DNA from 2 places in the Streptomyces sp. NPDC042201 genome. Region 1 is predicted to be linked to the other one. Evidence: riboswitches for the same ligand, from Rfam matches in the RefSeq annotation. Region 1 holds a riboswitch; the other holds the start of a gene.
What was found. Region 1 has a riboswitch for cyclic di-AMP ahead of ACZ6MZ_RS07995 (M23 family metallopeptidase). Riboswitches for the same ligand answer to the same signal wherever they lie in the genome.
Positions count from the first base shown of each region.

Region 2: linked by a shared signal. The riboswitch ahead of ACZ6MZ_RS00065 (M23 family metallopeptidase) and the one ahead of ACZ6MZ_RS07995 (M23 family metallopeptidase) in region 1 are both predicted to bind cyclic di-AMP.

Region 1 is NZ_JBVJDS010000003.1:104,551-115,309, forward strand. Features, by position in the region: gene ACZ6MZ_RS07980 (DNA gyrase/topoisomerase IV subunit A) at 1-2,202, opposite strand, end outside; gene ACZ6MZ_RS07985 (M16 family metallopeptidase) at 2,393-3,748, shown strand; gene ACZ6MZ_RS07990 (M16 family metallopeptidase) at 3,766-5,148, shown strand; cyclic di-AMP (ydaO/yuaA leader) riboswitch at 5,332-5,501, shown strand; gene ACZ6MZ_RS07995 (M23 family metallopeptidase) at 5,515-6,288, shown strand; gene ACZ6MZ_RS08000 (GntR family transcriptional regulator) at 6,491-7,180, shown strand; gene ACZ6MZ_RS08005 (HPr family phosphocarrier protein) at 7,333-7,614, opposite strand; gene ACZ6MZ_RS08010 (bifunctional acetate--CoA ligase family protein/GNAT family N-acetyltransferase) at 7,802-10,759, shown strand, end outside.
Region 2 is NZ_JBVJDS010000001.1:13,162-23,920, reverse strand. Features, by position in the region: gene ACZ6MZ_RS00095 (hypothetical protein) at 169-381, shown strand; gene ACZ6MZ_RS00090 (HAD family hydrolase) at 496-1,224, opposite strand; gene ACZ6MZ_RS00085 (hypothetical protein) at 1,290-1,481, shown strand; tRNA gene ACZ6MZ_RS00080 (tRNA-Met) at 1,582-1,655, shown strand; gene ACZ6MZ_RS00075 (MerR family transcriptional regulator) at 1,811-2,557, shown strand; gene ACZ6MZ_RS00070 (PP2C family protein-serine/threonine phosphatase) at 2,744-3,967, shown strand; cyclic di-AMP (ydaO/yuaA leader) riboswitch at 4,322-4,475, shown strand; gene ACZ6MZ_RS00065 (M23 family metallopeptidase) at 4,487-5,530, shown strand; gene ACZ6MZ_RS00060 (aldo/keto reductase) at 5,696-6,640, shown strand; gene ACZ6MZ_RS00055 (PrsW family intramembrane metalloprotease) at 6,740-8,095, opposite strand; gene trmB (tRNA (guanosine(46)-N7)-methyltransferase TrmB) at 8,161-8,940, opposite strand; gene lhgO (L-2-hydroxyglutarate oxidase) at 9,079-10,296, opposite strand; gene ACZ6MZ_RS00040 (sporulation protein) at 10,379-10,759, opposite strand, start outside.

The sequences.
Region 1 (10,759 bases):
CGAGTCGTCCAGCGTGCCGTGCGAGCCGGAGACCGTGAAGACCACTCCGTCCGCCGCCGGATCCACCGCCGTGAAGGAGATCACCGTGGCGTCGTCCGCCAGCTTGATCCCCGTCATACCGCCCGCCGGCCGGCCCTGCGGCCGTACATGCGAGGCCTGGTAGCGCAGCAGTTGGGCGTCGGAGGTGATGAAGACGAGATCCTCCTCGCCCGTCCGCAGCTCCGCGCCACCGACGATCCGGTCACCCTCCTTGAGGGAGATGACCTCCAGCTCGCCCTTGTTGGCCGGATAGTCGGGCACCACGCGCTTGACGACGCCCTGGAGCGTGCCCAGCGCGAGCCCCGGGGACGACTCGTCGAGCGTGGTGAGACAGACCAGCGACTCGTCCCCCTCCAGCGCGAGGAACTCGGAGACCGGCGCCCCGCCCGACAAATTCGGCGCCGAGGCGGTGTCCGGCAGCTGCGGCAGGTCGATCACCGCGATCCGCAGCAGCCGCCCGGTGGACGTCACCGCGCCGATGTCGCCCCGCGCCGTCGCCGGCACCGCCGAGACGATCACATCGTGCTTGACGCGCTTGCCGTCGCCACCCTCCAGCGGGGAGCCGTTGACCGTACGGGCCAGCAGACCGGTCGAGGAGAGCAGCACCCGGCACGGATCGTCCGCGACCTCCAGCGGCACCGACGCCGCCACGGAACCCGAGGACTCCAGCAGCACCGTGCGCCGCGCGGTGCCGAACTTCTTCGCCACCGCGGCCAGTTCGGACGAGACCAGCTTGCGCAGCTCGGTGTCCGAGTCCAGGATCCCGGTCAGCTCGTCGATCTCGCCGTTGAGCCGGTCGCGCTCGCTCTCCAGCTCGATCCGGTCGAACCGGGTGAGCCGGCGCAGCGGCGTGTCCAGGATGTACTGGGTCTGGATGTCGCTCAGCGAGAAGCGCTCGATGAGCCGCTCCTTGGCCTGGGCGGAGTTGTCGCTCGACCGGATCAGCTGGATGACCTCGTCGATGTCGATGAGCGCGACGAGCAGCCCCTCGACCAGGTGCAGCCGGTCACGCCGCTTCGTCCGCCGGAACTCGCTGCGGCGGCGCACCACCGTGAACCGGTGGTCGAGATAGACCTCCAGCAGCTCCTTCAGCCCCAGCGTCAGCGGCTGCCCGTCCACCAGCGCCACATTGTTGATACCGAAGGTCTCCTCCATCGGCGTCAGCTTGTAGAGCTGCTCGAGCACGGCCTCGGGCACGAAACCGTTCTTGACCTCGATGACCAGACGCAGGCCGTGCGCGCGGTCCGTGAGGTCCTTGACATCCGCGATGCCCTGGAGCTTCTTGGCGGAGACCAGGTCCTTGATCTTCGCGATGACTTTCTCGGGGCCGACCGTGAAGGGCAGCTCCGTGATGACCAGGCCCTTGCGGCGCGCGGTGACATCCTCCACCGTCACGGTGGCGCGGATCTTGAAGGTGCCCCGGCCCTTCTCGTAGGCGTCCTTGATGCCGGTCAGGCCGACGATCCGGCCACCGGTCGGCAGATCGGGGCCCGGCACGAAACGCATCAGCGTCTCCAGGTCCGCGCCCGGGTGCTTGATCAGATGGCGTGCGGCCGCCACGACCTCACCGAGATTGTGCGGCGGCATGTTCGTCGCCATGCCGACCGCGATCCCGGAGGCGCCGTTGACCAGCAGATTCGGATACGCGGCGGGAAGTGTGACCGGTTCCCGCTCCTGGCCGTCGTAATTCGGCTCGAAATCGACGGTGTCCTCGTCGATCGACTCCGTCATCAGTGACGTGGCGTCCGCCATCCGGCACTCTGTGTACCGCATGGCGGCCGGCGGGTCGTCGTTGCCGAGCGAGCCGAAGTTGCCATGTCCGTCGACGAGAGGCAGTCGCATCGAGAACGGCTGTGCCATCCGGACGAGGGCGTCATAGATCGACGCGTCGCCGTGCGGATGCAGCTTTCCCATCACCTCGCCGACGACACGCGCGCACTTCACATAGCCGCGGTCGGGGCGCAGGCCCATCTCGTTCATCTGGTACACGATGCGGCGGTGCACCGGCTTCATACCGTCACGGGCGTCCGGCAGGGCCCGGGAATAGATCACCGAGTACGCGTACTCGAGGAAGGAGCCCTGCATTTCATCGACCACGTCGATGTCGAGGATCTTCTCCTCGAAGTCCTCCGGCGGCGGGGTCTTCGTGCTGCGGCGGGCCATCGCTGCTGCGGCTCCTTCACAGGTTCTGTACGGCAACTTCTGGAACTGACGCGGACCATTGTGGACCGAGCCGCTGACACCGCCGACCTCGACCCGTCGTTGAGCGTGTGCGGCACGGGAACTTCGCCAGGTGTCAGCACGCTTGCATACAGTGGCAGGACTTCTCCATATCGCGATCGAAGGGACGTACATGCCCATGGGTCACACGGCCACAGCGCAGGCCGGTTCCGGCGGCCTGACAGCGACAGAGCACCGGCTGGCCAACGGCCTGCGCGTGGTCCTCTCCGAGGATCACCTGACCCCGGTCGCCGCGGTCTGCCTCTGGTACGACGTCGGCTCACGCCATGAGGTCAAGGGCCGTACGGGCCTCGCCCACCTCTTCGAGCACCTGATGTTCCAGGGCTCGGCGCAGGTGCCGGGGAACGGCCACTTCGAACTGGTTCAGGGCGCCGGCGGCTCCCTGAACGGCACGACCAGCTTCGAGCGCACCAACTATTTCGAGACGATGCCCACCCACCAGCTGGAGCTGGCGCTCTGGCTGGAAGCCGACCGGATGGGCTCCCTGCTCGCCGCGCTCGACGACCAGTCCATGGAGAACCAGCGGGACGTCGTCAAGAACGAGCGCCGCCAGCGGTACGACAACGTGCCCTACGGTACGGCCTTCGAGCGGCTGACCGCACTGGCGTACCCCGAGGGCCACCCCTACCACCACACCCCCATCGGGTCGATGGCAGACCTGGACGCCGCGACGCTGGAGGACGCCCGCGCGTTCTTCCGTACGAACTACGCGCCGAACAACGCGGTGCTGTCGGTCGTCGGCGACATCGACCCCGAGCAGACGCTCGCCTGGGTCGAGAAGTACTTCGGCTCGATCCCGTCCCACGACGGCAAGAACCCGCCGCGTGACGGCACGCTCCCCGACGTCATCGGCCAGGAGCTGCGCGAGGAGATCCACGAGGAGGTCCCGGCGCGCGCGCTGATGGCCGCCTACCGGCTGCCGCAGGACGGCACCCGCGAGTGCGACGCCGCCGACCTGGCGCTCACCGTCCTCGGCGGCGGCGAGTCCTCCCGCCTGCACAACCGTCTGGTGCGCCGGGACCGGACCGCGGTCGCCGCGGGCTTCGGGCTGCTGCGGCTGGCCGGCGCACCCTCGCTCGGCTGGCTGGACGTGAAGACGTCCGGTGGCGTCGAGGTCCCGCAGATCGAGGCCGCGGTCGACGAGGAGCTGGCCCGCCTCGCCGCCGAGGGCCCGACCGCGGAGGAGATGGAGCGGGCGCAGGCCCAGTTGGAGCGCGAGTGGCTCGACCGGCTCGGCACCGTCGCGGGCCGCGCCGACGAACTGTGCAGGTTCGCCGTGCTGTTCGGTGACCCGCAGCTGGCGCTGACCGCCGTGACGCGCGTGCTGGACATCACCGCGGACGAGGTGCGGGCGGTCGCCGCGGCGCGGCTGCGCCCGGACAACAGGGCGGTGCTGGTGTACGAACCGGTGACCGCCGAGGACACGGCCGCCGACGAGACCGACGAGCACGAGGGGGCGGACCAGTGACCGACGCTGCCGTGACCATGGACTTCCACCCGCAGCCGACCGCCGGCGAGGCCAGGCCCTGGGCCTTCCCGGCCCCCGAGCGTGGGGCGCTGCCCAACGGCCTGACGGTGCTGCGCTGCCACCGCCCCGGCCAGCAGGTGGTGGCCGTCGAGATCAATCTCGACGCCCCGCTGGACGCCGAGCCCGAGGGGCTCGACGGCATCGCCACGATCATGGCGCGCGCCTTCTCCGAAGGCACCGACAAGCGCAGCGCCGAGGAGTTCGCCGCCGAGCTGGAGCGCTGCGGCGCCACGCTCGACGCGCACGCCGACCACCCGGGCGTACGGATCTCCCTGGAGGTCCCCGTCTCCCGGCTGCCCAAGGCGCTCGGGCTGCTCGCCGAGGCGCTGCGCGCCCCCGCCTTCGCGGACAGCGAGGTCGAGCGGCTGGTACGCAACCGGCTCGACGAGATCCCGCACGAGACCGCCAACCCGGGCCGCCGCGCCGCCAAGCAGCTCTCCAAGGAGCTGTTCCCCGCCTCCTCGCGCATGTCCCGGCCGCGCCAGGGCACCGAGGAGACGGTGGAGCGGATCGACGCCGCGGGCGTGCGCTCCTTCTACGAGGCGCACGTACGCCCCGCCACGGCCACCGCGGTGGTCGTCGGTGACCTCACCGGGGTCGATCTGGACGCGGTGCTCGCCGACACCCTCGGCGACTGGACCGGCAACACCGCCGCTCCCCGTCCGATGCCGCCCATCACGGCCGACGACACGGGCCGCGTGGTGATCGTGGACCGGCCGGGCGCGGTACAGACCCAGCTGCTGATCGGCCGTATCGGCGCCGACCGGCACGACCGGGTCTGGCCGGCCCAGGTGCTGGGCACGTACTGCCTGGGCGGCACCCTCACCTCCCGGCTCGACCGGGTGCTGCGCGAGGAGAAGGGCTACACCTACGGCGTGCGGTCCTTCGGCCAGGTGCTGCGCTCCTCGGCGCCGTCCGCCCCGGGCGGGGCGACGGGCGCCGCGATGCTCGCCATCAGCGGCTCCGTGGACACCGCGTCCACGGGCCCGGCGCTGGAGGACCTCTGGAAGGTGCTGCGCACCCTCGCGGCGGAGGGCCTCACCGACGCCGAGCGCGATGTGGCCGTCCAGAATCTGGTGGGCGTCGCACCGCTGAAGTACGAGACGGCGGCGTCCGTCGCGGGCACGCTGGCCGACCAGGTCGAGCAGTTCCTCCCGGACGACTTCCAGGCGCAGTTGTACGCGCGGCTGGCCGAGACGGGCACCGTCGAGGCGACGGCCGCCGCGGTCAACGCCTTCCCGGTGGACCGGCTCGTCACGGTCCTCGTCGGGGACGCCGCGCAGATCAAGGAGCCGGTCGCGGCTCTGGGCATCGGTGACGTGACGGTGGTCACCGGCTGATCCCGCCGTGAGAGGAGCCCCGGCGACGCCGTCGCCGGGGCTCTCTTATGTCCCTTTTATTGGAGAGATCGCCTATCTGCCCTGTGGTGTGCGCTACAAAGGGGCCTGTCTGTTTGGTGATTGAAAGACGGCCCGCTTAGCGTCGGTCCGGCTGTTCGCCAGTTACGCCGTATTCGCGGCATCGGGCAGCCATCGCCGAGTCCCCGTCAGGCGCGAGCCTGGGGAGCCGGGGACCCACACGCAGTCCCTGGGGTGAATCGGACACCTTCGCGCTCACCCGTGCGGAGGAGTCCGTAGGAGACCTTCCTGCTCCGAACCCGTCAGCTAACCCGGTAGGCGAGAAGGAAGGAAAGGACCAGCCACTTCATGGCGTTCACCCGTGCCACCGGGAAGCATCGTGCCCGGAGCCGAACGACCCGCAGGGGCGCGCGTATCGCAGGCTTCGCGACCCTCACCGCCACCGGCGTCATCGGCACTCTGGCCGCCCCGGCGCACGCCGCCGGTACGGACGTCCCGTCAGGCCGCCAGGGCGGCCAGGACCGGGCCATCGTCATCGACGACTCCCTCGCCGGAGTGATCGAGGCCCAGGCCGAGGCGCAGCACCGGGCCGCCGCCCTGGCCAGGGCGGAAGCCGACGCCAGGGCCGCGGCGAAGGCCAAGGCGGAAGCCAGGGCCAAGGAGATCCGCGAGGAGGAGGAGCGCGCCGCCCGCGCCGCCGAGCGCAAGCGTCTCAACTCCTTCCGGCTGCCGCTCGCCGGCTCGTACGTCACCACCGGCTATCAGTCCGGCGGCTCCCTGTGGTCCTCCGGCAGCCACTCGGGCATCGACTTCCGCGCCGCGACCGGCAGTTCGGTCGTGGCCGTGGGCACGGGCACCGTCGTCGAGGCCGGCTGGGGCGGCTCGTACGGCAACAACATCGTCCTCCGGATGAACGACGGCACGTACACGCAGTACGGCCATCTCTCCTCGGTCGGCGTCTCGGTCGGCCAGTCCGTCACCCCCGGGCAGCGGATCGGCCTGTCCGGCGCGACCGGCAACGTCACCGGACCGCACCTCCACTTCGAGGCCCGGACGAGCCCGGACTACGGCTCCGACATCGACCCCGTCGCGTATCTGCGCGCGCACGGCGTGAGCCTCTGACCGTCCGGACCGCTCCGGTCCCGCTTTGTCCGCCCGAAGGCCCCGGCTGCCCGCCGGGGCCTTCCGCGTCCGCCCGGCTGCCGCGGCCAAGAGATATCCAACGATTCCGGGCACCCATCGGAAATTCGCGTGCATTGCAATAGAGTCACGGAACAGGTGTCGATCGGCAGCGTTTCGCGCGGATTAAAGCGGAGGTTTGAACATGCGCATTCCCGCGCACTCGGTATGCACAGCGATCCGTGACGACATCATCTCCGGTGTATTCGAGCGGGGCGGCCGGCTCACCGAGGAGCAGCTCGCGCGGCGCTACGGGGTCTCCCGCGTCCCGGTGCGCGAAGCCCTGCGCACCCTGGAGTCGGAGGGCTTCGTGACGACCCGCCGCCATGTCGGCGCGTGTGTGGCCGAGCCCTCGGACCAGGAGGCGGCGGATCTCCTCGATGTGCGGCTGCTGCTGGAACCGCTGGGTGCGGCGCGCGCCGCCCAGCGTCGTACGGAAGCCCATCTCAAGGTGCTCCGCGGCCTGGTCAGGCTGGGCCAGGAGCGGGCCCGCCGGGGCCAGGGCGAGGATCTGCGCTCGCTCGGCGCCTGGTTCCACGAGACCCTCGCCCAGGCCTCGGGGAGCCCCGCGCTCACCGCTCCGCTCACCCAGCTGAGACACAAGATCGCCTGGATGTACACCGTCGAGCAGCCCGCCCATCCGGTGGAGTCCTGGGCGGAGCACGGCGCGATCGTGGACGCGGTGGCGCGCGGCGACGCGGAGCGCGCCCGGGCGCTGACGGCGCTGCACGCGGAGCGGACCGCGGGGGTGCACCGGCTGCGGCGCCCCGAGCGCGGCCGGGAAAAGATGAGGGCTTCGCAACATGATGTAAACACCGCGAGTGCCCGCACTTAACAATCGCGCCGTATACAAAGAAGAGAATTCCGCAGGACCTGTTTTCTGCTGCCCGCACGAAATAAACAGAGCCGCGGTGGGCTGAATTCAGCGCATCGCGGCTCTGTCATGGAAATGTTCCGTACGGGCCCGGCCGTCCGGGAAAATCGGCGTCAGACGGTCTCGGGAAGCTCGTCCAGCCCTTCGGCGACCAGCCTCGCCAGCCGGTCCAGAGCGACATCGGCGCCGTCCGCCTCGGAAGCGAGCACGATCTCCTCGCCGCCCTGCGCGCCCAGGCCGAGCACCGCGAGCATGGACGCGGCGTTGACCGGGTTGCCGTCGGCCTTCGCGATCGTCACGGCGACGCCGGTGGCCGTGGCGGCACGGACGAAGATGGAGGCGGGGCGGGCGTGCAGGCCCTCGGCCCAGCCGACGTTGACGCGGCGCTCAGCCATGGTGTTGCCCTTCAAGTCTCATGATGTTGTCTAGACCAGTCTCTCATGTGCCGCGGAGTACGTTCCTGCTGACCCCGGACCCCTGTCCGGCCGCCGATCGGCTCCCCCAGAGTGCCTCAGAGTGGCCTGGCGCATCCACCGCCGCGACCCGCGCGTGCGCCAGGGGCCCGCGCCGTAGGCTTGGGTCATGGAGACCCCGCCGGACCACGCGTACCCCGGTCACTGGGAAGCAGACGTGGTGCTGCGTGACGGAGGCACCGCCCGGATCAGGCCCATCACCACCGGGGACGCCGAGCGGCTGGTCAGCTTCTACGAGCAGGTCTCGGACGAGTCGAAGTACTACCGGTTCTTCGCCCCTTACCCGCGGCTCTCCGACAAGGACGTCCACCGGTTCACCCACCACGACTACGTGGACCGGGTGGGGCTCGCGGTGACGGTGGGCGGGGAGTTCATCGCCACCGTGCGCTACGACCGGATCGACGGACGCGGCCGGCCGGCCTCCACGCCCGCCGACGAGGCCGAGGTCGCGTTCCTCGTCCAGGACGCCCACCAGGGGCGCGGTATCGCCTCTGCCCTCCTGGAACACATCGCGGCGGTCGCCCGGGAGCGGGGTATCCGTCGTTTCGCCGCCGAGGTGCTGCCCGCCAACAACAAGATGATCAAGGTGTTCCGGGACGCCGGCTTCACCCAGAAACGCAGCTTCGAGGACGGGTCCGTACACCTCACCCTCGACCTCGAACCCACCGTCGAGTCCCTCGCCGTGCAGCGCGGCCGCGAACAGCGCGCCGAGGCGCGCTCCGTGCAGCGGCTCCTCACGCCGGGGTCGGTCGCCGTGGTCGGTACCGGCCGCGCGCCCGGCGGCGTCGGCCGCACCGTCCTGCGCAATCTGCTCGACGCCGGCTTCACCGGCCGTACGTACGCGGTGAACCGCGCCTTCGCCCCGGACCTCCGCGAGATCGACGGCGTCCCCGCCGTGCGCTCCGTCGCGGAGATCGGCGAGCCCGTCGACCTCGCGGTCCTCGCCGTCCCCGCGCAGCGGGTGCCGGAAGCCGTCGCGGACTGCGGTGAACACGGCGTCCAGGGAGTGGTCGTCCTCTCCTCCGGCTACGCGGAGAGCGGCGCCGAAGGCCGGGAGCGCCAGCGCGAACTGGTGCGGCAGGCCCGCTCGTACGGGATGCGCATCGTCGGTCCCAACGCCTTCGGGATCATCAACACGGCAGGCGCCGTCCGGCTGAACGCGTCCCTCGCGCCCGAGCCGCCCGACCGGGGGCGCATCGGTCTCTTCACACAGTCGGGCGCGATCGGCATCGCCCTGCTCTCCGGCCTCTACCGGCGCGGCGCGGGCCTGTCGTCGTTCATCTCGGCGGGCAACCGCGCGGACGTCTCCGGCAACGACTTCCTCCAGTACTGCTACGAGGACCCGGGCACCGATGTCGTCCTGCTCTACCTCGAATCGATCGGCAACCCACGGAAGTTCACCCGGCTCGCCCGGCGTACGGCGGCGGTGAAGCCGGTCGTGGTCGTCAAGGGCGCCCGCCACAGCGGCAGCGCGCCGCCGGGGCACGCGGTCCCCGTCACCCGCATCCCGGACGCCACCGTCTCCGCGCTGATGAGCCAGGCCGGGGTGATCCGCGTCGACACGGTCACCGAACTGGTCGACGCCGGCCTGCTGCTCGCCTCCCAGCCGCTTCCGGCAGGACCGCGCGTCGCGATCCTCGGCAACTCCGAGTCCCTCGGCCTCCTCACCTACGACGCCTGCCTCGCGGAGGGCCTGCGCCCCCTCCCGCCCCTCGACCTCACGACCGCCGCGCACCCGGCGGACTTCAGCGCCGCCCTCACGACGGCCCTGTCCGACCCCGCCTGCGACGCGGTCGTCGTCACGGCGATTCCCCGCGTGGGCGAGACGGGCTCGATGGATCCCACCGACGGCGGCGCCCTGGGCACCGCCCTCCGTGAAGCGGCGGCGAGGGGTCCGGCCAAGCCGGTCGCGGTGGTCCATGTGGAGATCGGCGGTCTGGCGGAGGCGCTGGCGGCGGCGACGCACACCGCGGACAGGGCCCGCACAGCACCGCGATCCGGCGCCCTGCCCCGTACGGAACCGGGATCCGGCGTCCTGCCCGGCACGTCCGCCCCGTCGGACGGTGACGGTGCGTGGCATGTCTCCGCCGCCACGAGCGTCGCGCCGCTGACCGACCTTTCCGGCGCTCCGGGTACGGAGCCCGTTCTCGGGGACGACCAGCAGGATCCCCGCCCCGCCCCGCCGGGCGACAGCCCGGGGCACGCGTCCGAGGGCGCGGGAGCCGTCCCCGCCACCGCGGGCGCCCCGCGGGCGGTCGACGTCTCCGGCGCACCGGGTGAGGAGTCGGGCGCCGGGAGCGGATCCGGCGCGGCGCCCGCGGAGCCCGAGGCGCGAGCGGAGGCCCGGCCCGGCGCCGACGAGGTCCCCGCCTCCGGAACCCCCGCCCCCGGACCCGGGCGCGTTCCCGCGTATCCCGCCGCCGAGCGGGCCGTCCGGGCGCTCGCCGAAGCCGTCACCTACGCGCAGTGGCGGCGCCAGGCAGCCGAGCCGGGGAAGGTGCCCGAGTACGAGGACATCGACGAGGGCGGCGCCGCCGCGCTGATCGACAGGCTGCTCGGCGGGACGGCCGATCCCCACGGTGTGCCCCTCGCCGCCGACGACGCGCGGGAACTCCTCGCCCGGTACGGCATCTCCGTACGGCCGACCCTGCCCGCGCCAGGACCCGACGCCGCCGTCGGCGCGGCGGCCCGGCTCGGTTATCCCGTCGCGCTGAAGACGACCGCGCCCCATCTGCGGCACCGCGCCGACCTCGGAGGCGTACGGCTCGACCTCGCCGACGAGGCGCAACTGCGCCTCGCCTACCGCGAGCTGACCGAGCAGCTCGGCGCCCCCGCCGAGCTGCGGCCCGTCGTCCAGGCCATGGCCCCGCGCGGCGTGGACACCGTCGTACGGGCCGCCATCGACGCCGCCGCCGGAGCGGTCCTCTCCTTCGGACTCGCGGGCGCGCCCTCCGAGCTGCTCGGTGACCTCGCCCACCGGCTCGTCCCCGCCACCGACCGGGACGCCGCCGAGCTGATCAGATCCATCCGGACGGCTCCGCTCCTGTTCGGCTGGCGCGGCTCCGCA
Region 2 (10,759 bases), on a different contig from region 1:
TGGGTCGACGAGTTCCCGCCCGGTCCTGCTCGCCCGGTCCAGGGGAGAATCCTCGGTAAGTGTTATGTGGTTTTTACCCGCATATAAGGCAATCATACGCGGCGGACCGCGAAAAGAGGCAGGTCTCAGAGGCTGCGGAGCGGGCGAGATCGTCGCACCCTAGGGCCTATGAGTGATGCACCGATCGTCGTACACCGGGCGTCCGGGACAGGCGGCCGGCGGGTCACCGTTCGTGGGCGGATCATGGGGCTCGCCCACTCGGACGACCATCTGATCGAGTTCCTGCGTCTGGCGGGCCTGCCCGACGCCTGGGACCTGCTCGACGATCCGGCCTGGGTGGAGTGGCAGGGGGGTCCGGCGCACGAGTACAGCGTGGTGTGAGAGCCGCGAGCGGCACGAGTACAGCGTGGTGTGAAGGCCGCGAGCGCGGCGGGGGCGCCCACCGGTGGTTCGTGGCGGGCCGCCCCCGTTGTCGTACGGCTCAGCGTGTACGGCTCAGTCGTGTACGGCTCCGTCCTCCGCGTCCAGCTCCCGTACGCCTTCGTCTCCGCGATTCCCGCCGTTCCCCCCGCTTCCGCCGCTCCCGCCGTCCGCGGCGATCGACGCGAGCTGCGTCAGGTTGTCGATCCGCCAGTCCGCCGCCGCGACCACGTCCGGGTCGTCCGCCCACAGATAGCCCCACGGCCCGCGCCGCAGATGGGCGACGCGCAGGCCGGCCTCCTTGGCGGGGAACAGGTCGTACGCGGGATGGTCGCCGACGTACACCGTCCTGTCGGGCGCGCTCTTCGCCGCCTCGATGACGCGCGTGAAGAACTCCGGGGACGGCTTGGCGACGCCCCACTCGCCGGAGGTGACCACGAGATCGGCGGGCAGATCGAGGCCGCGCAGCAGCTCGCCTGCCTTGACGGTCTGGTTGCCCGCGAGGACGACGCGGATGCCGAGCGACTGAAGACCCGCCAGGGCGGGCCGTACGTCCGGGTAGAGATCGGACTCGTCGAGGTGCTCGCCGCGGCCCGCGGCCTCTCGGGCCCGGTAGGCCTCGCTGACATCTATGCCCGGCTTGATGAGACGCAGGGCGTCGGCGTTGTCCCTGTTCTGGACGGTGGCGGCGCCGACGAGGGCCGAGATGGTGTGTCGGGGGATGCCCAGCCAGTCGGCCCAGGAAGCCCAGTAGCGGTCGTCGCGTACGAGGGTCTCGCCGACGTCGAACACGATGGTTTCAATCACCGGTGTAAGCGTAGGGGGATACGCTCTGCCGATTGTCAGTGGCTGGCCGTAGCCTTGGTCTCATGTTCGCTTCCTCGTCCGCTTCTTCCGGTGCCCGCGGTCCCGTGCGGTCCGCCGATGTCGTCAACATGGAGATCCGTGCCCTGTGGGTACGGGCGGGTGGCGCGCTGCCGCCCGCCGAGCAGGAGCGTTATCAGCGGCTGCTGGTGGAGTGGGCCGCGGCGGTACGGGCCGATGTCGTCGAGGCGGCCTAAGCGGCCCGGGCGCCCTGGGCGGTCTCCGGACCCGTCCGACCCAGCCGTGGGGAAGATGGTTTGGATCTTGCTCTGGATGGCGTAGAGTTGTGTTTAACGACGCGGGGTGGAGCAGCTCGGTAGCTCGCTGGGCTCATAACCCAGAGGTCGCAGGTTCAAATCCTGTCCCCGCTACTTGAAGAGAACGAAGGCCCGGATCCCTGGATCCGGGCCTTCGTCGTGTTCCACCGCGTTCCGTGCCGCGCTGCCGCCGGGCCTGACCCTTACGTGCTGGGCCATTACGTGCCGGGCTTGACCTTTACGTAACGTCAAGTTCTAGCGTGAACGTCATGGAGTGGTCGATCCAGGACATCGCGAAGAAGGCCGGTACGACGAGCCGCACGCTCAGGCACTACGGCGAGCTGGGGCTGCTGGAGCCCAGCCGGACCGGCGCCAACGGGTACCGCTACTACGACCAGGACGCCCTGGTCCGGCTGCAGCGGATTCTGCTGCTGCGTGAGCTCGGCCTCGGGCTGCCGGCGATTGCCCGGGTACTCGACGGCCAGCAGGACACGGCCGCCGCCCTGCGCACCCATCTCGGGCTGCTGGAGCAGGAGCGCGAGCGCATCGGACGCCTGATCACGTCGGTGCGGACCACTCTCCACAAGACCGCGACGGGAGAGGAACTCATGGCCGAGGAAGTGCTCGACGGCTTCGATCACACGCAGTACGAGCAGGAGGTGACCCAGAGGTGGGGCCGGGAGGCCTACGCGAAGAGCGACCGCTGGTGGCGCTCGCTCAGCGAGCGGGAGCGGCAGGGGTTCCAGGAGCAGCACGAGGAGATCGCCCGCGACTGGGGGCGGACACGGGCGGCCGGCCTCGGCGCCGGAAGCGACGAGGCGCAGGCGGTCGCCCGGCGCCACTGCGCGTGGCTGTCGGTCACGGTCGAGCCGACGAAGTCGTACGTCATCGGTGTCACGGCGATGTACGTGGATGATCCACGTTTCGCCGCCGCATATGAGAAGTACGGTGAAGGGACGGCTGTGCTCGTACGGGACGCCATGAAGGTGTACGCCGAGCGCCACCTGACCGACTGACCGACTGGCCATCCGCCCCGCTGGGGGCCCGGCCGACCGACCGGGCCCCGTAGCCCACTCGGCCGATGGCGAGTCGCCGCCGAGCGCGGCAGCGGCCAGCCTGGGTGGGGCGCGGTACCGTCCCGCAGCCGCAGGCGGACCGGCAGGAGACCACTGGTGGGGAAGCTGAGGAAGCTCCGAGAGGGCATCGGCGGCAGAGACCGGCGGGCCCAGGAAGGAGCTGGCTTCTGGGCCGACGAGAAGGCGGGCTTCTGGTCGGGCGCCGGTACCGGCCGTGCGGGCCATCGGCTGGGACGCCCCACCGGGCGTCGGCTGGTGCGCATTCTGCCCGCTGTGGTGATCCTGGCGGGGGTGGTCTTCGACCTCGTGACCCCCGCGCGCATCACCGCCGCTCCCCTGTTCGCGGCCGCCCCGCTGGTCGCCGCCCCGTTCTATCCCGCGATCGGCACGCTGCTGGTCGCCTTCGCCTCGCTGTGCGCCGAGCTGTTGCTGCACCTCTACACCGATTCGCCGGTGTTCGACCCCGCGGCGCTCACCGAGCTGCTGACCGTGGTGGTCGTCTCCGTCCTCGCCATGTACATCAATGGCGTCGTACGCCGCAGCGGACAGCGGCTCGCCTCCGCCCGCATCATCGCCGAGACCGCCCAGCGCGCCGTGCTGCCCAGACCCGCCGAACGGATCGGCGGTCTGCGGATCGCCGCGCGGTACGAGGCCGCGCAGGAGGGCGCGTTCATCGGCGGGGACCTGTTCGCCGTACAGGACACGCCGTACGGGGTCCGGCTGGTGGTCGGGGACGTACGGGGCAAGGGGCTGGAGGCGGTCGAGGCGGTGGCCGTGGTCATCGGGTCGTTCCGGGAGGCCGCCGAGCAGGAGAGCTCGCTGGAAGGGGTCGCACAGCGGCTGGAGCGGGCGCTGAGACGCGAGGGGACACGGCGGGACGGGCTCGATGTCTTCGAGGGGTTCACCACGGCTGTGCTCGCCGAGATCCCGCACGGCGAGAACGTGGTGCGGCTGCTCAACCGGGGCCACCCCGAGCCGCTGCTGATGTGCGAGAACGGCGCGGTACGGATGCTGGCACCGACCGACCCCGCGCTGCCGCTCGGGATGAGCGACCTGGGCGCGTGGCCGGACCGCGCGGAAGAGGCCGCCTATCCCGACGGCGCGACCCTGCTCTTCTACACGGACGGACTCACTGAGGCGCGCGACAACCGGGGTGCCTTCTACGTCCCGCGCGACCGGCTCGACGGGCGGATCTTCCATGGGCCCGATGATCTGCTGCAGGCGCTGATCGATGACGTACGCGTGCATACCGGCGGCACCGGGAGCCAGGACGACATGGCGCTGCTGGCGGTCAGCCGGCCCATCGAGGGGCAGCTGGACTGGCGCAGGGCCATGCCCGCCTTTCCCTGACGCCCCTGACGCCCCTGACGGGCGGGGAAGCCCCCGCGGCGGGCGAGGCCGAGCAGCGGGGGAGGCCGTGCGGCGGGAGAGATCGCGTGGCGTGTGACGCGTGTAGAAGTGCGCTTCGGGTCATTGCCACCGTCCGTAATCGCGGGGTATCCCTCCGCATAACATTTGACACACCGTCAGGAATGAAACGTGTTCTGATGGAGGGTCAACTCGCCCGGTTGCGACTCCATGTGTCCTGGTACGTCCGATGCGAAGTTGTTAATGATCACCCGGAACGGCTTGGAATAAGACCCGGGTCTCTATTAACGTTCGATAACGCAGCGCGGTCGTCCCAGCCGTCGCCAGAGATGGCACCGTGCGCACGCGCCGAATCCCGCAAGGGAACCGGGGAACCACCAATTGGGGTGAATCGGGTGCCCTCTGCTGCCCTGAGCAGCGAGAACACCCGTAGGAGACCTTCCTGCTCCGAACCCGTCAGCTAACCCGGTAGGCGAGAAGGAAGGAAAGGAGCGCGCCCCAGTGGCGTCCAACAAGCCTGCCCCCGCAGCCCCCTTCGAAACTCACACCTTCGGTAACGAGGCAGACGGGGCATGGGGGGAGTGGAATCCCACCGAGGAGTCCCTCCGGCCCGTACGCGGCAGACACCGCGTCGCCAAGCGCAGCGGAATCGCCCGCAACGGGCTCGCCCGTAGCTCCACGGTCCTCGGTGTCGGCGTCTTCGCCGCCGTCGGCGCGGGCGGCATGGCCACCGCGCAGGACAAGCCCGCGGTCTCCATATCCCTGCCCGACGCCATCGCGGACAATCTCCCGGACGCGAAATCGCTTCCCGGCGTGGGCTCCCTGGCATCGGACGACGCCGAGCCCGACCTGCTGGCCACCGCACCGCTCACCACGGCCGGCCTCACGACCGCCGACGCCGAGCAGGGGGCCACCGACGCGGGCGAGGCCCTGCGCGCCCGCATCCTCCAGCAGGCCGAGCAGCAGCAGGCCGAGGCCGACGCCACGGAGAAGGCGGCCGCGGAGACGGCGGCCGCCGAGAAGGCCGCGGCGCAGGCGAAGAAGCAGCAGACCGAGGCCGAGAAGAAGATCGAGGCGGCGAAGAAGAAGGCCGAGGCGGAGGCCAAGGCCAAGGCGGAGGCGGAGCGCCTCGCCAAGCTGGCCGCCAGCTACTCCCTCCCCACCTCCTCGTACACGCTCACCTCCACCTACGGTGAGTCCGGCTCCATGTGGTCCTCCGGCTACCACACCGGCCTGGACTTCGCCGCTCCGACGGGCACGCCGGTCAAGGCCGTGCACAGCGGCACTGTGAAGTCGGCCGGCTGGTCGGGCTCGTACGGCTACCGCACGGTCCTGGAGCTGGCCGACGGTACGGAGATCTGGTACTGCCACCAGTCCTCGATGACCGTCAGCGCCGGGCAGAAGGTCACCACGGGCGAGGTCATCGGGCGCGTCGGCGCGACCGGCAATGTGACCGGTCCGCATCTGCACCTCGAGATCCACACGCCGGGCGGCTCGGGGGTCGACCCGATGAGCTGGCTGCGGGGCATGGGCCTCACTCCCTGACGTACGCACAGTCCCCGGCGGCTCCGGCGCTCACCCCCCGACGCCGGAGCCGCCGGCTCTTCCCCTGACGAAACACGGCGATAGCGCGGCGAAAACGCGGTCAAAACGCGGCGAAAGCCCGGGGGAACGGAATAGGGCGGCCCGTCGCCGGGGTTGAATCAACCCATGACTGATCTGCGCAAGCTGGGCTCCTCCGACCTTCACGTCTTCCCGCTCGCCCTCGGCGGCAATGTCTTCGGCTGGACCGCCGACGAGGCGCAGTCCTTCGCCGTGCTCGACGCGTACGCCGCCGCGGGCGGCAACTTCGTCGACACCGCCGACACCTACTCCTCGTGGGTGCCTGGCAACGAGGGCGGTGAGTCCGAGACGGTCCTCGGCAACTGGCTCGCTTCGCGCGGCAACCGCTCCGACGTGCTTGTCGCGACCAAGGTCGGCCGCCACCCGCAGTACACCGGCCTGTCGGCGACCACCATCAAGACCGGCGCCGAGGAGTCGCTGCGCCGGCTCCGTACGGACTACATCGACCTGTACTACACGCACTTCGACGACCCGAACGTCCCCGTCGAGGAGATCATCACCGCCCTCGACCAGCTGGTGCGGGAGGGCAAGGTCCGCGCCATCGCCGCCTCCAACATCAGCCCGGAGCGGCTGGCCGCCTCGATCGCCTTCTCGGAGAGCGAGGGGCTGGCCCGCTATGTGGCCCTCCAGCCCCAGTACAACCTGGTCTCGCGGGACACCTATGAGGGCGCGCTCCAGGACACCGCGATCCGCTACGGGCTCTCCGCCGTGCCGTACTACGCCCTCGCGTCCGGCTTCCTCACCGGCAAGTACCGGCCGGGGGTCACGGTCGACAGCGCGCGCGCCGGCGGCGCCGGCAAGCATCTGCTGACCGAGCGGGGCATCAAGGTCCTCGGTGCGCTGGACCGGATCGCCGAGGCGCGGGGCGCCGAGATCGCGACCGTCGCGCTGGCGTGGCTGGCGGCGCAGCCGACCGTCGTCGCGCCGCTCGCGTCGGCGCGGACGACCGAGCAGCTGCCCGCGCTGCTGGCGGCGGCCGACCTGGAGCTCACGGCGCAGGAGCTGGCGGAACTCACCGCCGCGTCCGCCTGACGCCCCTTTTTTTTGGGGCTCGGGGCTCTCGGCCCGGGACCGCGCCGGAAGCCCGACGCCGGAAGCCTGACCGCCCACAGTCGGTAGCCGGGAGGCGCACTAGTACTGGCGGTACGGGTTGTAGCCGTCGTAGTCGATGTACGGCGGCGGCACCCGCACCCGGCCCGTGGCCCGCGCCGCGTAGGTCAGCGCGGGCCCGGCTATGTCCTTGCGCTGCCACAGATGGTGCAGCAGCTCCTGCTCCCGCTCGACGAAGTCTGGGCCCACCGTCCCGCGGTGGGCCCGGTCGCGCAGAAACGCCAGGGACGTCGCGAACGCCTCGTACTCCCCGACCGACCTGGCCGCCTTCGATCCGTACGCACGCGCCGCGAAGTCGCGCGCCATCGTGCGCGCCCGCATGGAGGAGAGCGCGTGCGGCGCGGCCGGGGTCAGCCAGCCCGCCGCGGCGTACGCGGGCAGCTGGGCCGAGACCGTACGCAGCTCACGCTGTCTGCTCCAGATCGCCAGCCAGGTCAGCAGGGCGAAGACCGGGACCATGAACACCGCGTACACCGCGTAGAAGCCGTACGGGCCGAAGAGCGACGAGGACCCGTTCCACAACGCGTGCATCCCCATCGCCAGGGCCAGGCCGAGCAGCGGACAGGCGAACCGGCGGATCTTCTGGCGGCGGTTCGCCATCGCCGCCAGTCCGAAGCCGATGCCGGTCAGCACGGTGAAGAGCGGGTGGGCGAACGGCGACATCACGATCCGTACGAAGAAGGTCGCGGCCGTGATGGAGGCGAAGCCGGAGCCGTTGAGGCTCTGGTCCTCGCCGAAGGCGGTGCCGAGATAGAGGATGTTCTCGGTGAACGCGAAGCCGCTGGCGGTGAAGCCCGCGAACACGACGCCGTCCACGAGCCCGGTGAAGTCCCGTCTGCGGAAGAGGAAGACCAGCAGGACCGCCGCCGCCTTGGCGCTCTCCTCGACGACCGGCGCTATCACCGTGGCGCCGAGGGATTCCGCACCGGCCGGGTCCGCGGTGGCGGTGGCTATCCAGTGGGTCGCGAAGGAGTTCGCGATGATCGCGACGAGGGCGGCGGCGCAGGCGCCCCACGCGAACGAGAACAGCAGATTTCGCCAGGGGCCGGGATCGACCCGGTCCAGCCAGCGGAAGGCCGCCATGAGCAGCGGCACGGGCAGGACGGCCAGGCCGAGGCCGACCAGGAAGCCCTGGGTGCCGGTCTGGTCCCGGACGAGCGCGAGGATCACCAGACCGCTGAGGGCCAGCAGCGTGATCACGGCCCCCGCGCGGACCGCCCGGTGGCGCCAGAACGCGCGGCGCGGGCGGTAACGCCTGCGGGCCGGCTCCGGCACGGCGGACCACAGGTCACCGAGCTGCTCCTGCTGCTCGTAGACGGGGATCGCCGGATGCGGAGCCGGATGGGGACCGATGCGCTGCGGGGACGGTTCTGACACCCGATGACCCTAACGAGGGGCACCGACAGCTGGCGATGGTGTTCACGCCACTACCCTCGGTCATGTCAGCTGAGAGGGAACTCCGCCACGCGGCGGAACAGCAGGTCATGCACCACATGCCCCTTGTCGAGACCCTGCCCCTCGAACCGGGTCAGCGGCCGGAAGGCGGGCCGTGGCGTGTAGCCGCCATCCTGCTGGGTGTTCTCGAAGCCCGGGTGGGCCGTGAGCTCCGCCAGCATCTGTTCGGCGTACGGCTCCCAGTCGGTCGCGCAGTGCAGTACGGCTCCGGGCTTCAGCCGGCCCGCGGCCAGCGTGAGGAACTCCGGCTGGATGAGCCGCCGCTTGTGATGCCGCTTCTTGGGCCAGGGGTCGGGGAAGTAGACGCGCAGCCCGGCGAGGGACTCGGGCGGCAGCATCTCCCCGAGCAGGATGATCGCGTCGCCGTTGGCCACCCGGATGTTGGACAGTCCGTGCTCCTCCGCGAGACGGAGCAGATTTCCCTGGCCGGGGGTGTGCACATCGACGGCGAGGATTCCGGTGCCGGGGTCGGCGGCGGCCATCCGCGCCGTGGCCTCGCCCATGCCGAACCCGATCTCCAGGACGACCGGCAGCCCGCCGAACATCTCGTCGAGCCCGATGACCCGCTGCCCGTCGATGTCCAGGCCCCAGGCACCCCACATCCGCCGCAGCGCGTCGGCCTGGCCGGTGGTCACCCGGCTCCTGCGCGGCTGGAAACTGCGGATGCGCCGCTCGAAATGCGATCCGGCGGGATCGGCGGCGGGCCCCGTCCCGTCGGGGAACATCCGGCTCGTGGTGCGGTTCTCGGTCTTGGTCGGTTCGGTCATCTCGGTCTTCTCGCGCTCGGCCACAGTGCTCCCGATTCTACGGAGCCCGGATCCGTGCCCTCGCCGCCCCGTGCCCGACGCCCCGTGCCCTCGCCGTCCCCGCGCCCGGGATCGTGTGCCCGGCGCCGCGTGCCCGGCTCAGTCCGCCGCCAGCACCGCCAGCGCCCGTCTCGCCACCTCGCGGCCGATCGGCAGCGACGCCGTCGCCGCCGGCGACGGGGCGTTCAGGATGTGGACCGTGCGGGGGGTCTGCCGGATCAGGAAGTCGTCGGCCAGCGTACCGTCGCGCAGGACCGCCTGGGCCCTTACGCCGGCCGCCGCCGGGTGCAGGTCCGCGTCCGTGACCGCGGGGAGCAGGCGCCGTACGGCCGTGGCGAAGGCGCGCTTCGACAGGGAGCGGTGCAGCTCGCCGGCGCCGTACCGCCAGTGCTTACGGGCTATCCGCCAGGAGCCCGGCCAGCCCAGGGTGCCGGCCAGCTCACCGGGGCGTACGGCCGACCAGGAGTAGCCCTCCCTGGCCAGCGCGGGGACGGCGTTCGGCCCGACATGGACGGCGCCGTCGATGCCCCGAGTCAGATGCACGCCCAGGAACGGGAACGCCGGGTCGGGCACCGGATAGACCAGCCCCCGTACGAGAGCGGGCCTGGCCAGTTCGTAGTACTCGCCCCGGAAGGGCACGATCCGCATCCCCGGGTCGTCGCCCGCCAGCCGCGCCACCCGGTCGCACTGCAGCCCCGCGCAGTTCACCAGGACCCGCGCTCTGACGACCTCGCCGGCCGCCGTACGGACCGCGACACCCCAGGGGCGGCGGTCGACGACGGTGACCTCCGCGCCGTACCGCACGGACGCCCCGGCCGCCTCCGCCGACTCCGCGAGCTGCTTCGCGACCGCGCCGAAGTCGCACACGCCGGTCGTACCGACCTGGATCGCCGCGAGGCCGCGCACCTGCGGCTCGTACTCCGTTATCTGCGCGGGGCCCAGTTCCCGCACCGGAATGCCGTTCTCCCGGCCGCGCTGGACCAGCGCGTGCAGCCGCGGCAGCTCGTCCCGCCGGGTCGCGACGATCAGCTTGCCGGTGACCTCGTGGGCGATGCCGTACTCCGCGCAGAACTTCACCATCTCGGCGGAGCCGCGCACCGCGTACCGCGCCTTCAGGGAGCCCGGGCGGTAGTAGACGCCGCTGTGGATCACCCCGCTGTTGTGGCCCGTCTGATGGCGCGCCGGGCCCGGCTCCTTCTCCAGCACGACGACCCGGGTGCCGGGAGCGGCGCGCGTGATCGCGTACGCCGTCGACAGACCGACGATCCCGCCGCCGATCACCAGCACCTCGCAGTCGAATCCGACGCGTCCGGTCATCGCGCGTCACCTCCCACCCCGATAGTGCACTGGCCCGCCGACAGCGTGCTTAAACCACGGATCGGCAGACCGGTGCGATCGGCTACCCCGGTGAGACCAGCAGCGGCCGCGCCCGCTCCCGCAGCTCCGCCACGCGCGGCTCGTCGCCGTACGGCTCCAAGCGGTGCAGCAGATCCCGTACGTACTCGGTCGTCCGCGCCGACGAGATCCGCCCCGCCACCTCGACCGCCCGGGTGCCCGCCGCGCACGCCGCGTCCAGATTGCCCGACTCCAGCTCGGCGACCGCGCTCACCACCAGCCGCAGGCCGTGCGAGCGCACGAACTCCTCCGTCGGCCGGGACAGCGCCTGCTCCGTGAAGCGCCGCACCTGTCGCGGCGCCTTCAGGTCCCGGTAGCACTCGGCGGCGTCGGCCGCGAACCGGTCGTACGAGTAGAAGCCCAGCCAGGACGGATCGGCGTCGCC